2 regions of the Candidatus Limousia pullorum genome follow, and region 1 is predicted to be linked to the other one. Evidence: a T-box and tRNA genes for the amino acid it is inferred to sense, from the RefSeq annotation. Region 1 holds a T-box; the other holds one or more tRNA genes.
The links. A T-box is a leader RNA that pairs with one kind of tRNA and senses whether it is charged. The one in region 1 lies ahead of thrS (threonine--tRNA ligase), so its partner is inferred to be a tRNA-Thr.

Region 1 (4,483 bases):
AACTCTCATGCCCTTAGCTTCCAAAGCTTTCTTAACTTCATAAACGTAGTCAAGGTGTCTGTCAGCGATTGGAAGAAGCTTAACCTGAACAGGTGCAAGCCACATTGGGAATGCTCCGGCGTACTTTTCAATAAGGAGAGCCAATGTTCTCTCATAGCATCCGATTGATGTTCTGTGGATGATGTAAGGATTTTTCTTTACGCCGTCCTTGTCAACATATTCCATGCCGAATTTCTCAGCAAGAAGCTGGTCAATCTGAATTGTGATAAGTGTGTCTTCCTTGCCGTGTACGTTTTTAATCTGGATGTCAAGCTTTGGACCGTAGAAAGCAGCTTCGCCAACGCCCACTGCATATGGAATCTCAAGGTGATTGAGGATTTTCTCCATAATTCCCTGAGCTTCTTCCCACTGCTCGGTTGTTCCGATATATTTTTCCTTGTCGTTAGGATCCCACTGTGAGAATCTGTAGGAAACATCCTCGTAAAGACCGAGAGTTTTCAGCATATAGATTGCAAGCTCAAGACAGCCCTTGAACTCCTGCTCAAGCTGTTCAGGAGTACACATAAGGTGACCCTCGGAAATTGTAAACTGTCTAACTCTGATAAGTCCGTGCATCTCGCCGCTGGCTTCATTTCTGAAAAGTGTGGATGTTTCGTTGTATCTCAAAGGCAGGTCACGGTATGAACGGCCACGGTTGAGGTATGCCTGATACTGGAACGGACATGTCATAGGACGAAGTGCGAAAACTTCCTTGTCCTTTTCCTCGTCGCCCAAAACAAACATGCCGTCCTTGTAGTGATCCCAGTGACCGCTTATTTTGTAAAGGTCGCTCTTTGCCATGTAAGGTGTTTTTGTGAGAAGCCATCCTCTCTTCTGCTCCTCGTCCTCAACAAATCTCTGGAGAAGCTGAATAATTCTTGCACCCTTAGGAAGAAGGATTGGAAGTCCCTGTCCGATAACGTCGGAAGTTGTGAAGAGCTCAAGCTCTCTGCCCAGTTTGTTGTGGTCACGGCTCTTTGCCTCTTCAACCTGCTTCAAATACTCTTCAAGCATACTTGCTTTTGGGAATGCAGTTCCGTAAACTCTGCAAAGCTGTGCATTGTTTGCATCGCCTCTCCAGTATGCACCTGTGCAGTTTGTAAGCTCAATAGCTTTAAGAGGTGCAACGCTGAGAAGGTGAGGGCCTGCGCAAAGGTCTGTGAAATCTCCCTGCTTGTAGAAGCTGATGTTTTCGCCCTTGCCTGCGTGTTCCTTTACAAGCTCAACCTTGTATGTTTCTCCCATGTCTGAAAGAAGCTTTTCAGCCTTCTCAGGTGGAAGTTCAAATCTTTCAATAACTTCGCCGGATTTAACAATAGCTTTCATTTCTGCCTTGATTTTCTGAAGGTCTTCCGGTGAGAAAGGCTTCTCAACATCAAAGTCATAGTAAAAACCGTTGTCAACAGCAGGGCCTATTGCGCATTTTGCCTCAGGGTAAAGTCTTTTTACAGCCTGTGCCAAAACGTGTGATGCGCTGTGCCAGAATGCTTTTTTACCGTCAGGATCGTCGAATGTCAAAAGCTCAAGCTTGCAGTCCTCTGTAAGCTCGGTTCTTAAATCCATCACCTGTCCGTTTATTTTACAGGCGCATACAGCCTTATAAAGACCGCCGCCCAATGATTTTGCAACTTCTGCGGCTGTTGTGTTGTTTTCAAACTCCTTTACAACTCCGCCTTTTAACTCTACGTTAATCATTGTTATCTCTCCTTTTTAATTTTTTTAGAAAACAAAAAACCCGATGACCTGCACAAAGCAAGTCACCGGGACGAATATTCTCCGTGGTTCCACCCGTATTCGACAGATAAAATCTGTCCTCTAAAGCGATAACGGTGCTTACCGTGACGCCATTTCCTGCGCCAACTCAAAGGTGGTAACACTTTTCTTCACGCCGCCGTAATCTCACCAAACATACGGCTCTCTTTTGCGGATACAAAAAGCATCGTGTCCTTTTCTGCGTTCAAGTATTTATTTTGTACAGGAATTATATTATCACTAAAACATTTTCTTGTCAACCCCGATATTTAAAACTTTACTGTTCTCCGGCTATTATCATCTGCAATTTTGAAACGTCTGTGATAGATATACTTCCGTCGCCGTTTACATCCGCAATGGACATGTCCGGTTCCTCACTCTTAATTCCTGCAATATAGCCCTGAAGATATGTTGCATCTGAAATTGTTAATACTCCGTCGCCGTCTAAATCTCCAAGGATACCGCCTCCGTTAAAGGGGATATCGTTTGCATTTGCAAAGCTTTCCGCAACGCTTCCCTTTTCTCCGTAAATGGTAAGATTACCCTTTACAAACGCCTTGTCATTTATCACCTGTACGGAAGAGGCTATTTCTGCTTTTTCCAAAGACGGACAATTATAAAACGCCTGTGTATCAACAAGTAAAATTCCGTCGTTTATATTCACTGATTTCAGGTTTTCACATCCCATAAAGCTTCTCATGCCGATCACCTTTGTATTTTCAGAAAAAGTCACCGACTCCAATCCGTTCATATAAAATGCGCCTGTTCCAACTGTAGCCACATCATCGGGAATTGTAATATTTTTATCATCAGATTTGCAGTCAATCAGAATGTTTCTGCCCTCAATAAGAAAATCTCTTTGGTCATTTTTAAGCCACGGCGTATCATAAAAGGCATATCCGCCGATAACCGCTGTGTTTTCAGAAATATCCACATTTGAAAGGTTGCCGCACATGTAAAATGCGCCCTCGCCTATTTCTTCCACATTGCTTCCCGCAATTACGGAATTTATATTTCTGTTATATGCAAAGGTATAAGGGGATATAACTCTGACATTTGACGGTATTGCAACAGTTTGTGAACCGCCGTTGTACTTGATAAGTATATCGTTAAGGGTTACAAACTCGCCTTTCTGATTGTTAAGATATGGCGTATTGTAAAAAGCATATGCGCCTATTGCTCCGACGCTTTCGGTCTGCTCTAGGGAAGACAAGGAAGTACAGCCGTAAAAAGCACAGTTTCCTATACCCATAACCGATTTACCCAGCACAACTTTTTCCACAGAAGTATTATTTCTGAATGCATTGTCCCCTATATACACAACCTCGGATGGAATTGTTATTTCCTTTTGGGAGCCTGTATAGGAAAGCAATATTCCGTTATCAATAACAAATTCGCTTTCAGCCGAAACAGTCACAAAAGGAACAGTCAGCACAAACAGCAAAGCAAAAATCAGCAGGGTAGCTTTTGTCTTTTTAATCATGGAAATCATCTCCTACAAAAATGCGGAAAAAGGCTAATGTCTTTTTCCGCAATAAAGTTTATAAATAATCTTTTTAATACTCAGACATTACTGTCATCTGTTTCAAGCTGGAAAATCAGCTGGTCGATTCTCCTCATTATTTTATCCTCTGTTGATTCGTCTGTATCAACTTCTGTTTCATCAGAAACGACTTCACCGTTTTCGTCATTTTCCTTTTCAATTTCAGAAATAACAGCCTCTGTAAGTCTGAGCTTATCCTTACCACTTACTTCATCGGAAGTTTCATAAGAAACAGCCTCTGCTTCGCCTGCTTGAGGAATTTCTGGTTCTGTACTGAATGATATAATATCATCCTCTGAGTATATGTCATCATAATCTGATGGAACAACCTGTTCTCTCACTGTATCTGCACTTGAATTTTCATCACCGTAAGATTTGATAGGCTTGTTATCCTCAAAATCCTGAAGTTCTTCTTCGTTTTTGTTTTTCTTCTTATTTCTCTTTTCTTCTTTCTTTGCACGCTTTTCTTCTTTTCTCTGCTGCTTATCGTCATAATCATAGTCGTAAGCTTCACCGCCTGCGATTACAACTTTCATTTCGTCTTTTCTCAAGGCCTGGCTTGACAGCTCTGCAACAAAAGAGAAAATATAGAAGAACAAAGCTATGTTCTGAATAGTAGGAATAAGTGAGAATATCTCAGGAATTACACCTGATACAACTATATCATATACAGGCACTGCACAGCTTGCAATAAGAAGTGAAACGGAAATAAGTCCCATTACTATTGTATTCTTTAATGTACCTTTGCTTCTGATTGCTGAAATAAGCTGAGCGTAAAAGAAAAAGTAAAGAGTAACGGCAATAAGTGTCAAAAGCTGAAGAACGTCTGTATTTGCAAGAGAAATCTCCGCATTGTTTACAAAAACATTTACAAGCTTAATTGCGCTCCAAATTGCCGGCATAAGCAGATAAACTGAAAGTCCCTTTGAACTTGTAGTCTTTGTCAGGTGCATAAGCGACATTATAACTATTGCCAAAGCCGAAAGCAAAGTAAAAACTACATAGACAACAGCGTAAGCAGATATATCTCCGGATGACTTGGCTTCCAAAAGCGATATTCCGCCCTCTGCCGCAATTGTGGCAGCTGTTATAAGTCCGAAAAGACCGGCAGGAATGTTTCTTTTAATCACATAGTAATCAGCCGTTTTT
Region 2 (4,483 bases), 290 kb from region 1:
GCCAAAGGTCTGATATCGTCCATACCTCTTCCGTCAACACGCTTCTGCTCGTCCAAAAGCCAGCGTCTAACTACTGTTTTCTGAGTTTTGTAGAGGCACTCGTCGATTTTTGCCTCGCACTCAGGATATATCTCGTCGAATTTCTCGTGAACAGCCTCGTAAATTGGCTTGAGTCTTTCGTCACGAACTGTTTTGTCGTCTGTGTCAAGGGCAACCTTGATATCCTCTTCTGAGAATGCCTTGATAGCCTCGAACATGTCGTGGTCAGGCTCGTTGCTTGGATATTCAAACTTAGGCTTTCCGATTTCTGCCTGAATTCCCTTGATGAACTCGATAATCTTCTGGTTAGCCTCGTGACCTGCCATAATGGCGTTGTACATAACCTCGTCGCTTACGCAGTCTGCGCCTGCTTCAATCATTGCGATTCTGCTGTCAGTTGAAGCAACTGTTGTTGCCATTTTGGAAACAGCTCTCTGAGCGGCTGTTGGGTTGATAACATATTCGCCGTCAACATATCCAACGGAAACGCCGGAAATCGGACCGTTCCATGGAATATCGGAAATTGAAAGGGCGATTGATGTTCCCACCATTGCTGCGATTTCAGGCATGCAGTCGTTGTCAACGCTCATAACTGTGCAGACAATGGAAACGTCGTTTCTCATATCCTTAGGGAAGAGAGGACGGATAGGTCTGTCGATAACACGGCTTACAAGAATAGCCTTGTCGGAAGGTCTGCCTTCTCTTTTGAGATAGCTTCCCGGAATTTTACCTACGGAGTAGAGCTTTTCCTCAAAGTCAACTGAAAGAGGGAAGAAGTCTATGCCGTCTCTTGGCTTTGCTGCGGCTGTAGCTGCAACGTGTACAACTGTGTCACCGTATCTTACAAGGCATGCGCCGTTTGCAAGCTGTGTCATTTTACCTGTTTCAACAACAAGTGGTCTGCCGGCAAAGTCTGTTTCAAATACTCTGAAATTATTAAATTCTTTAACCAAAATGTATCCTCCTTTAAAACTTTTGAAAAGCAGAAGAATATTATTGATTTAGCAATAACACCAAGGAAAAATATACTTTTTCTTTCGTGTTACCGCTAAATCTCAATAAGCTTTCTTCTGTTTTTCCTCTTTGAATTTACAAACATAGGGCAAACGGATAACCGCCTGCCCTGATTTTGCAATTATTTACGGATGCCGAGTCTTGCGATGATTGAACGGTATCTCTCAATGTCAACCTTGATGAGGTAGTTGAGAAGATTTCTTCTCTTACCAACCATCTGGAGAAGACCTCTGCGGCTGTGGTGGTCCTTCTTGTGAACCTTGAGGTGCTCGGTAAGGTCGTTGATTCTCTTTGTGAGAAGAGCAATCTGAACCTCAGGAGAACCTGTGTCGCCTTCGTGTGTTGCGTATTCCTGCATAATTGCAAGCTTTTCTTCTTTAAGCATTTTTATTCCACCTTTAACTTAAATATTTATAACCGAAATTCACAGGTAAGGGATTGGTGAAAATCCGTACAACGGCTTAAACCCCTATCCGTGGAACCGGCTTACGTCAAAACAGTATATCACAATTTTCCCTTGATGTAAAGAAAATTTTTCTGATTTTTTACTTTCGGACAACTGCAAAAATTAAATCTCAATGTCCTTGTATTTTTCGGTAAGTTTTTGAATTTCCTGAATTATTTCCTGTTTTGCTTCTTTGGGCAAAATTCTGTAATTTATTATAAGGCTCTGTTCATCGTTGCCAAGGCAGTATATTTTTTCGTTGTTTTGTTTTCTTGCTGCTGCCTGCTGAGGGTTTTCGTCCCTTTGAAGAGAAGAAAAATCGGAATCGCCCACATCATCCTGTGCTTCGGGTTCCATGGGCATAAGGTCGTCAACAGAAACATGATATATTTGTGCAAGCTTTTTAAGAGTTATAAGATTTGGAAGAGTCTTGCCGATTTCATAATAGGTATAGGTTGTTCTCTCTATGTGCAAGGCATCGGCTACTTGCTGCTGAGTAAATCCGCTGTTTTGTCTGTAAAATTTTAGATTTGATATAAGTGAATTCGATTTTGGTTTTCTGCCCACAATTCTGCCCCCTTTTCTTTATTATAATTAGCTTAAAGCTTTTTACGCTTTCTTTTTTCCTTATGGACATAGTATGCTTATTATCATCAATGAAATTATAACCTTTATTAGAAAAATATTCTTTGTTTAGTGATGAATTATCACAGTGAAAAAAAATCACATCACGCATTGCATAATTCCTTCACCTCCTCTTGCAATACAATTAAAAATACAGAACACAAAGGCTTGAAATTTTGTAAAACATGTAGTATAATACCACAGGTAAAGGTGAATTTTAAGAACAGAATAGTTATGCGCTGGAGTAGCTCAGTTGGTAGAGCAGCTGATTCGTAATCAGCAGGTTCGTGGGTTCAAGTCCCATCTCCAGCTCCAAAGCCGTGGCTTAAAACCATGGCTTTTTTACGGTCAGCCGCCTTGTATTGGCGGAATATAAATTATTTTACCGAAAGGAGAAAATCAATGAAAAAGGTATTTTCTGTAATGCTTGCTGTTTTGATGACTGCTGCTCTTGCTCTGAGCTTTTCAGGATGCGGCGGAAATAATCAGCAGGAAACAAAGGATATCGACCTTGAAAAGCTTCACCAGGATGTAAAAGCTGCATATGGCGAGAGTTATACCGCAAATATGGCTATTGACGCTGCTACACTTGAGACAGTTTATGGTATTTCCGAGGATCTTTACGACGAGTGCATTGCCGAAACAGCTATGATTTCTGCACAGACCGACTTCTTTATTGCCCTCAAGGCTAAGGACGGCAAGGCAGAAGAAATGAAAACTGCTCTTGAAAAGGCAAAGGAAGCAATCGTAGCTTCTGCATTCTATCCTGCAAACCAGGTTAAGGTTCAAAGCACACAGGTAATAGTTCACGGAGACTATGGCTTTGTATTTGTTTTGGGATATCCTGAAAATCTCAATGAAGAAGACGAAGAAGCCATGAGAGCCGCTTACGATGCAGAAAATCAGAAAGCTGCTGATGTAATCGAGTCATATTTTAAATAATAAATAAATCTGTTTTTCAGATATAAAAAATAACAACCGCATGTGGTCGATAAGACGATCTTCATGCGGTTGTTTTGTTTTAAGAAACTTTACGCATTTGGAAGAGCGATTGCTGTAAATACAGAAAAATAATGAAGTGTACTGCCTATAACTGTAAATATATGCCATACTGAGTGGAAATATTTTACTTTTTTGATTGCGTAAAATATGACGCCGATGGTGTAGAAAATTCCTCCTGCAACTAAAAGAGCGAAGCTTATAAACGGCATTGAGTTCATCAAAGGCTTTACTGCTATTATGATAACCCAGCCCATTGCAATATAGCAGACCACAGAAATTTTTGAAAATTTTTCAAGGTCGATGGAATTAAGCACAATTCCTATTGCCGCCGCTCCCCATACTACGCCGAACAGCACCCAGCCCAGAGGACTTCTCAGCACTGCCAGTGTATAAGGCGTGTAGGTTCCCGCTATAAGAAAAAATATTGTGTTGTGATCCATTATCCTGAAAAACTTTTTGGCTTTTTCGTTGGTTATGGAATGATAGAGTGTGCTCATTGTGTAGAGTATAATCAGGGAAGCTCCGTAAACGGCGGATGACACAACTGCAAAGGCGTCGCTGTTGATTGCAGAAAAAACAATCAAAACCACAGTGCCGGCGATTGAAAGCAGACTGCCCACGCCGTGGGTTACGGAATTAAAAATTTCTTCCCCGAGGGTGTATCTTTTTTTGACCGTTGACATTCCTGTTCCCCCTTGAGTTCTTTTTAGAGAAGTATATCACTTGATTGATAAAATAACAATCGAAAATAGGAAAAAATCAGGGGAAATTCAAAGGAGTTGTGTAATTGAACATAATAAAACAGAACCACCCGTGGAATAAGGCGATTTTTTTATTTTTTATTGGTACTGAAAAATAAATTTCAAAAAATTCTGTTTATTTTTCATAATATTCTGGATTTTTTTTAATTTTATGATATAATTTTAATAAGAAGGATTTCTGATAAACTTTTCTTTAATTCAATATTTTATGTGAGGTGTTTAGCAATGCAAATTAAAAATGGCAAGGTCTTTTTCAAAGACGGAAGTTTTAACGACGTAAATATTGACATCGAGAACGGCAAGATCAGTTCAGTGGGCGATTTTGCTACGGCAGACGATGCCATTGACGCACAGGGTTTGTATGTTGTCCCCGGTTATGTTGATATACATATTCACGGTGCAGACGGAAGCGACTTCTGCGACGGTTACAAAGAGAATATAGCTACTATTTCCAAGTACTTGGGACAGCAGGGCGTTACAACATTTGTTGCCGCTACAATGTCTTTTGATGAGGGTACTTTAACACAGGTTGCTCATGCAGCTAAGGAATTTGCAGCAGAGGACAACTGCGAGGGCGCAGCTCTCAGAGGTATAAACA

Region 2: it has a tRNA-Thr gene. The T-box ahead of thrS (threonine--tRNA ligase) is inferred to sense a tRNA for this amino acid. The anticodon was not compared.

What each region holds. Positions count from the first base shown of each region.
Region 1 covers NZ_CM171614.1:12,884-17,366, forward strand. Annotated here, with positions in the region: gene thrS (threonine--tRNA ligase) at 1-1,734, opposite strand, end outside; T-box leader at 1,798-2,002, opposite strand; gene CGICJO_RS00080 (leucine-rich repeat protein) at 2,069-3,274, opposite strand; gene CGICJO_RS00085 (hypothetical protein) at 3,355-4,483, opposite strand, start outside.
Region 2 covers NZ_CM171614.1:304,930-309,412, reverse strand. Annotated here, with positions in the region: gene CGICJO_RS01420 (polyribonucleotide nucleotidyltransferase) at 1-992, opposite strand, end outside; gene rpsO (30S ribosomal protein S15) at 1,175-1,438, opposite strand; gene CGICJO_RS01410 (helix-turn-helix domain-containing protein) at 1,622-2,065, opposite strand; tRNA gene CGICJO_RS01405 (tRNA-Thr) at 2,361-2,437, shown strand; gene CGICJO_RS01400 (DUF4358 domain-containing protein) at 2,525-3,064, shown strand; gene trhA (PAQR family membrane homeostasis protein TrhA) at 3,154-3,807, opposite strand; gene nagA (N-acetylglucosamine-6-phosphate deacetylase) at 4,111-4,483, shown strand, end outside.